DNA from 3 places in the Micromonospora sp. NBRC 107095 genome. Region 3 is predicted to be linked to each of the others. Evidence: riboswitches for the same ligand, from Rfam matches in the RefSeq annotation. Region 3 holds a riboswitch; each other region holds the start of a gene.
What was found. Region 3 has a riboswitch for cyclic di-AMP ahead of QSK15_RS01130 (C40 family peptidase). Riboswitches for the same ligand answer to the same signal wherever they lie in the genome.
Positions count from the first base shown of each region.

Region 1: linked by a shared signal. The riboswitch ahead of QSK15_RS11105 (C39 family peptidase) and the one ahead of QSK15_RS01130 (C40 family peptidase) in region 3 are both predicted to bind cyclic di-AMP.
Region 2: linked by a shared signal. The riboswitch ahead of QSK15_RS03280 (coiled-coil domain-containing protein) and the one ahead of QSK15_RS01130 (C40 family peptidase) in region 3 are both predicted to bind cyclic di-AMP.

Region 1 covers NZ_BSTU01000001.1:2,385,090-2,387,284, reverse strand. The annotation lists gene QSK15_RS11110 (hypothetical protein) at 1-413, shown strand, start outside; gene QSK15_RS11105 (C39 family peptidase) at 487-1,335, opposite strand; cyclic di-AMP (ydaO/yuaA leader) riboswitch at 1,569-1,710, opposite strand; gene QSK15_RS11100 (hypothetical protein) at 1,996-2,195, opposite strand, start outside.
Region 2 covers NZ_BSTU01000001.1:682,341-684,535, reverse strand. The annotation lists gene QSK15_RS03285 (YibE/F family protein) at 1-863, shown strand, start outside; cyclic di-AMP (ydaO/yuaA leader) riboswitch at 1,030-1,160, shown strand; gene QSK15_RS03280 (coiled-coil domain-containing protein) at 1,165-2,184, shown strand.
Region 3 covers NZ_BSTU01000001.1:231,310-233,504, forward strand. The annotation lists gene QSK15_RS01125 (N-acetylmuramoyl-L-alanine amidase) at 1-1,063, opposite strand, end outside; cyclic di-AMP (ydaO/yuaA leader) riboswitch at 1,299-1,434, shown strand; gene QSK15_RS01130 (C40 family peptidase) at 1,448-2,195, shown strand, end outside.

The DNA of each region.
Region 1 (2,195 bases), 2.2 Mb from region 3:
ACTACAAGTGGAAGCGGACCAGCGCGATCGCGGCGCGCTTCACCATCAAGGCGACCGGCACCAGTGTGTTCGCCGCGACGATGCACCTGCCGCAGGAGAATCGGCAGAACGCCTGCGCCGGCGACGGCGACCGGGGCATCGCCAACAGCGGCATCCACCTCGGTGCGGACGCGACCACGCTGCTGAACGCGTCGACGATCCGCGTGGTGGGCATCGACGCGAACCGCACCGGCATCGCCCCCGGCACGCTCAGCGGCTACGGCATGACCGGGTACGGGTCGGCGGCCACCAACGGTTCCAGCAAGATCGACTACTTGTTCGTCAGGGGCAGTGTGCAGTCGTCCGCCGTCGACCACACCGTGGTCGGGACGAAGTCGAACCACAAGGCGTTGTACGGCTTCATCACCTACTGACCGCACAGTCGAAGACGCCGCGGGCGCCGGCCCCTTGTGGGGGACGACGCCCGCGACGGTCAGCGTGCCCGGGTCAGGCGGAGTAGCCCCGGCTGGTGATCCAGTTGGCCAGGTCGATGGTGGTGATCCAGTACGACGGGTCGGCTGGGTTCGCCGAGTCGGCGATCCGCACGGTGCGACCGTTGTCCTTGTAGCCCACGACGGCGATGTAGTGCCCGCCGCCGTAGGAGTGCCAGCCGCCGTCGGTGTCGGTGGCGTCCCCGACGACGTTGGCGACCACGCCCCGGCCGTCGGTGATGGCCTTCACCACGTCGGCCTGGAGCCGGTCCATCTGCGCCGGGCTGGGCGCGCTGGGGAACATCCGGGTCCGGTACGGGGAGCCCTTCACCTCGGCGTTGAGCACCCGGGTGGTGTCCTCGGCCGAGTTGGTGCCCATCTCGGTGGTGCCCAGCTCGGCGCCGAGCTCCTCCTGGGTGCGGTCGATGCCGGCGGCGCTGAGCGCGTTGCGAGTGGCCGCCGGACCGCAGTTGTAGTAGGTGTTCTGCGCCTCGTAGTCGTAGTCGAGCACCTTGGTCGCGGGCGGCTTCGGCGGCGTCGGCTTCCGGGTCAGGTCGGGGTTGATCTTTGCCTTCGCGGCGGGGGACGCGGCGCTGGTGGTCGGCGCGGCGGTGGTCGGTGCGACGCTGGCCGAGGGGGACGCGTCCCGAGCGTCGCCACGGGAGGCGGCGACGTCGCTGCGCATCTCGGCGACGGTGGTCGCGGTGCGCTGGTCGGCCGGGGCGTCGTCGGCGGTGGTGAGCAGGGCGCCGCCGGTGGTGGCGATGGCGAGGGCCGCGGCGGAGGCGGCAACGATCTGGTACGGGCGCTCGGTGACGAGGCGGCGGAGCTGACGCTGCAGGGTGTGCTTCACGGGGTCCTCCACGGATCGGGGGGAGAGCGGCACACCGGGGCCGGACCGGTATCCGGGCAGGCGCCAGCGCGCGGACCGTGGTCCGCGGATGGTGAACCGCTCAGGGGAACGCCCGGCGTGGCCGGGCGGGGAAGGCGATGACCCGGGGGGTCAGCTCACCGTCACTGGACGAATGAGCGGGTGCACCGCCGCGCCGTGGAGGCGAGGGAACAACCGAGGGGTGGAAAGGTGCTGCACGAGGATGGGACTCCTTCCGACACCGCCTACCGGGTTAGCTGACGGATTCGGGCGGGAAGATCGCCCTACCGCGGGCCGTGGCTCGCGGATTCACCCCGGACTTACTGATGGGTCCCCGGTTCGTTGATCACGATTAAGCGGGTCGGTGCGGCGTCGCGTCTTGCGATCGGTTACCGCACCGGACGGGACGACACTACTGGCCGCCCACACGCCCTGCCAAGCGAGGTTCACCTGCGCAAACCTCAATTGGCGCGGCAATTTCTGCGCGTATTGCCGATGATGTGACTCGATGGGACAACCGGTTACGGGCGCGCCTGCGGGCGACAACCGGACAGGCGACGAAGAACGCCACCATAATCGCGGGAACAATGGCGCGGCTCGCGCCCGGCGTCCGATTTCACAATTGCGTGACCGGCCTCACATCACAGATCGGGCTCAACCCGCCCGGAGCGGGCGCCACCGTGCCACGACGGCCGGACGCAACGCCCGGGCCACCGTCCGGCGGGCGGGCGCCGGGTCGGGGCGCAGCCGGGCCGCCGCCGCGTACGCCTCCTCGGCGAGGGTACGAGCCGACTCGGCGGCCAACTCCGCGTCACGCCAGGCGGCCCGCTCACGGTCGGCGGCCACCTGGTAGT
Region 2 (2,195 bases), 450 kb from region 3:
CCGCGCTCGCCGGACTGGCCGCCAGCTTCGCCATCCTGCTCACCTTCGTGCTGCCGGGTATCGGTGCCGGCAGGTCACCCCTGCTGGTGGCGGTGGTCGGCGCGGCCCTGATCATGTTCGTGGTGCTCTATCTGACGCACGGGGTCACCGCACAGACCTCGGTCGCCGTACTCGGCACCCTGGGCAGCCTGGTGCTGACCGGCGTACTCGCCACCATCGCCACGGCCGCCACCCACCTCACCGGGTTCGGCAGCGAAGACGCCACCACCCTGTCGATGTTCCAGGGCAACGTGGACCTGCACGGACTGCTGCTCGCCGGGATCATCATCGGATCGCTCGGGGTGCTCGACGACGTGACGGTCACCCAGGCGGCCACCGTCACCGAACTGGCCAACGCCAACCCCGGCCTGACCCGGTTGCAGCTGTACCGGGCGGCCACCCGGGTCGGCCGCGCGCACATCGCCTCCACTGTCAACACCATCGTGCTGGCGTACGCGGGCGCGTCGCTGCCCCTGCTGCTCCTGCTCACCGCCGACGCGCGACCGATCGGGCAGATCCTCACCAGTGAGTTCCTCGCCCAGGAGATCGTCCGCAGCGCGGTCGCCACCCTCGGTCTGATCGCCGCCGTGCCGCTGACCACCGGGCTGGCCGCGGTGGTGACCGCCGCCGGGCGTACCGACGCCGTGCCGCCGGCCGACGCTCCCGCCGCGCGCCCCCAGCCGGACCGCAGCGAGGCACTCGCCGCCCTCAGCTCACCGCGAACGGCCGGCTCCAACGAGCCGGACCGGCAGCGGGCCGCACCCCCACCCGGGGCCACCGACCGGTGGCCGGAGTCGAACAGGAGCACGGATACGGCATGGTGACACTCCTCAGCGTGACCAGATCGGGCAACCACCCTGAGAACCACGTCACTGGTCACTCAACGCTATGGCGAAATGACGCTTTTGGTCGGCATCCAGGCGTAGCTCAGCCGGTCGACTCTCGGGTAACCTCGCTGCCGGTCACCGATGAAGGCGCGAAGCGGCGCCTGCGGTGCCACCGCCCAATCGCCAACCGGCGAGCCGGGGACCCAGGTACGTGGGGTGAATCCGCGTCAGCGGTAGGGGCCGCTTCCGCCCCGAACCCGTCAGCTAACCCGGTCGGCGGTCGACGGAAGGGAACATTGTGACGGCACCCCTACGCCGCTGGTTGACACCCGTGGTGGCCGTGATCGCCGCACTGACCGTGTTCGCCGGGCCACTCCCGGCGCACGCCGCCCCGACGAACCCCACACCGTCCGGGCACGAGGAGGACGGCGAGCCCAAGCTGCTCAACGACGTCATCGAGCAGGCCAACCGCGACTACTCCGCCGCCAAGTCCAAGCTGGACAAATCCAAGAAGCGGCAGAGCGAGTTGGCCGCGGAGGTCGACCGGGCCAACGCCGACCTGGCAGCGCTGGCCCCGCAGGTCGGGCAGATCGCCGCCCAGGCCTACCGGACCGGCCGGATCGGCGCGATCGCGATGCTGCTGGAGAGCGACGCCCCCGACTCGTTCGTCCAGCGCGCCGCGGTGCTCGACGAGATGAACATGGTCAACGAGAAGAAGCTCTCCGCGGTCAACGAGGCGAAGGCCCGCGCCGAGCAGGCCAAGCTGGCCCTCGACACCGAGGTCCGCGAGCAGCAGAAGCAGACCGCCCTGATGGCGAAGCGGAAGAGCGAGGCCAACAAGGCGCTCGCCCTCGTCGGCGGAAAGGGCTTCACCGGCGGCCTGGTGGACGCCACCTCCAAGGTCGCCAAGATCGGCCCGGGTCGCACCGCCGACGGTGACTGGAAGCCCCAGTCGTGCAGCGAAGACGACCCCACCACGTCCGGCTGCGTCACGCCGCGCACGCTGCACGCGTACAAGGAGGTCAAGGCGGCCGGTTTCAACCGGTTCGTCGGCTGCTACCGCCCCGGCGGGCCGTGGGAGCACCCGAAGGGCCGCGCCTGCGACTGGTCGCTGCAGAAGAGCGGCTTCTCGCCGTGGCACAACAACGACACCCGGATGTACGGCAACAACGTCGCCGCGTTCCTCATCCGTAACGCCGACCGGCTCGGCATCTACTACGTGATCTGGAACCGGCAGATCTGGTTCCCGGCCACCGGCTGGAGTTCGTACAGCGGGCCGTCGAACCACACCGACCACGTGCACATGTCGCTGCTCTGACCCGTACGACC
Region 3 (2,195 bases):
GCCCGATCGACTTCGCGTTGACGTACCAGTTGCCGGCGTGCCACCCGACGTCCTTGGTCTTCACATGCTGGGCGATGTGCCCGTCCACCGAGCGCAGCGAGTAGTGCCAGCTGACGTAGGTCGGATCCTGGACGAGTTGCAGGGTCGTCGCCCAACTCGCCTCGGTGTCGTGGATGACGATGTATTCGATCTTCTGTCGGGCGGGCCGGTCGGAGAGGTCGTGGTTGCCGTAGTCCCCGTCGCCGAACGCCTCGTAGGGTGCCGGGATCCACTCGCAGGAGATGGTGCGGGGGCACTCCACCCCGTCTGGGCGGGCCAGCTGGCGCAGGCCCAGCCGGTCCAGCCAGGAACGCTCGGGCCGCACCGCGCGGGCCGGCAGGGTGATCCGCTGGCCGTCGTCGGTCACCCGGGACTGGCCCGCACCGATGGTGGTGAAGACCTCGTCGGCGAAGGCCGCGGCGGCGTCGGCGCTGTCCGCGCCCGAGTAGCGGGCCACCGCGCCGTACCAGGCGGCCGGGTCGGTGTCGGCACCGACCGGCGCGTCCAGCTCCCGTTGGTACGCGCTCAGCAGCGCCGCCCCACCCCGGATGTTGAGGCCCGCGTCGGTGCGCAGTGCCTCGGGGGCGACTCCGGTCAGCGTGGCGGCGGCGTCCACGGTCTGCAACGCTGCGGTGGACGGCGCGGGGGCCTCGACCGGTCGGGGCGCGGGCACCCGGGCGGGCCGGGAGTCGTCGCCGCGCGGGTCCTCGGCACCGGTGTCGTGGTGACCGCGCCCGGGTAGGGCGGCCACGTGCCGGGCGTCGGTCAGGTGCATCGGGCCGTAGCCGCCACTGGTGCTCGGTGTGCCGGCGTTGGTGTCCCAGCGGGACTCCAGGTAGGAGACGCCGAGCAGCACGACTGTCGGCACCCCGTACTCGGTGGCCGCGGCGGCGTACTGCTGCTGACGGTCGGTGGTGGGCGCGGCGGCGGCCGGGCCGGCGGAGAGTGGCACCGTGGTCGCGGCGGCGACCACGGCGGCGGCGAGCAGTGCCCGCCAGCCGGTCGACAGGGTTGGATGGTGCATCGAACCCCCTAGATTCTCGCGGAGTGAGGTGAGGTCACCATCGCGCCGTCCGGGAGGTCAGGTCAATACCTTTCCATCTATCGAAGCCTGGGGAAAGAATTCTTCACGCACGGTCGGTGACCTCGTCCAATCGGTACGGAGTGTCACGGCCGTGCGGGTTGCGGATCGGTAACAAGCGTCTCTACTCTGGTCATTCGTCGGGCCGACAGCAGCTCCGCCCAGCCCGGGCGGTAACGGACCGACACCGCCGAGTCGTTTCCGAGCGAACCGGGGACCCAGGTCCCTCGGGGTGAATCCGCAGCCACTGCGGTAGGGCGCCGACTTCCCGCCCGAACCCGTCAGCTAACCCGGTAGGCGGTCAGGAAGAAGGAGTACGGAACCCCGGTGGCACTCCATGCCCCGCGGCCGTCGTCCGAGCGGTCGGCATCAGCCGGCCCGGCGTCGATCGTGCCGCGCCCACGCTGGTCCCGCTTCACCACCGCACTCGCCGCCCTGGCCGGCATCGCCGTCGTGCTGACCGGCAGTGCCACGGCGGCGCACGCCGACCCGTCGGTCGCCGAGATCGAGCGCCAGATCGACGCCGACTGGAACAAGCTCGAACCGATCATCGAACGGCACAACGCCACCCGCATCGACCTCGCCGCGAAGCGCAAGCAGGCCGACGCGCTGGCCGCCCGGATCGCCCCGCTGGAGCGCCAGGTCGACGCCGCGATGGACAAGGTCGGCGCCCTGGCCGCGCGCGCCTACAAGGGTGAGAACGTCTTGACCGTCAACGCGGTGCTGGGCAGCCGGTCGCCCAGCGAGGTGGTCGGCCAGCTCGAGATGCTCGACCGCTTCGCGCACAACCAGCAGAAGGACGTACGCGAGGTCGCCGACCTGCGCGACCAGCTGGCCGCGCAGAAGGCGCCGCTGGACGAGATGGTGGCCCAGCTGACCCGCACCGAAGCTCAGCTGGCGGCGAAGAAGAAGCAGATCAACGAAGAGATCGACCGCCTGCAGAAGCTGCGCCTCAAGGTGTACGGCAACGGCGGCGGTGGCCCACTGCGCCCCGCGCCCTGCCCGGGCAGCTACCCCGGCGGCGCCGCAGGCACCGCCGTCAAGTTCGCCTGTGCCCAGATCGGCAAGCCCTACG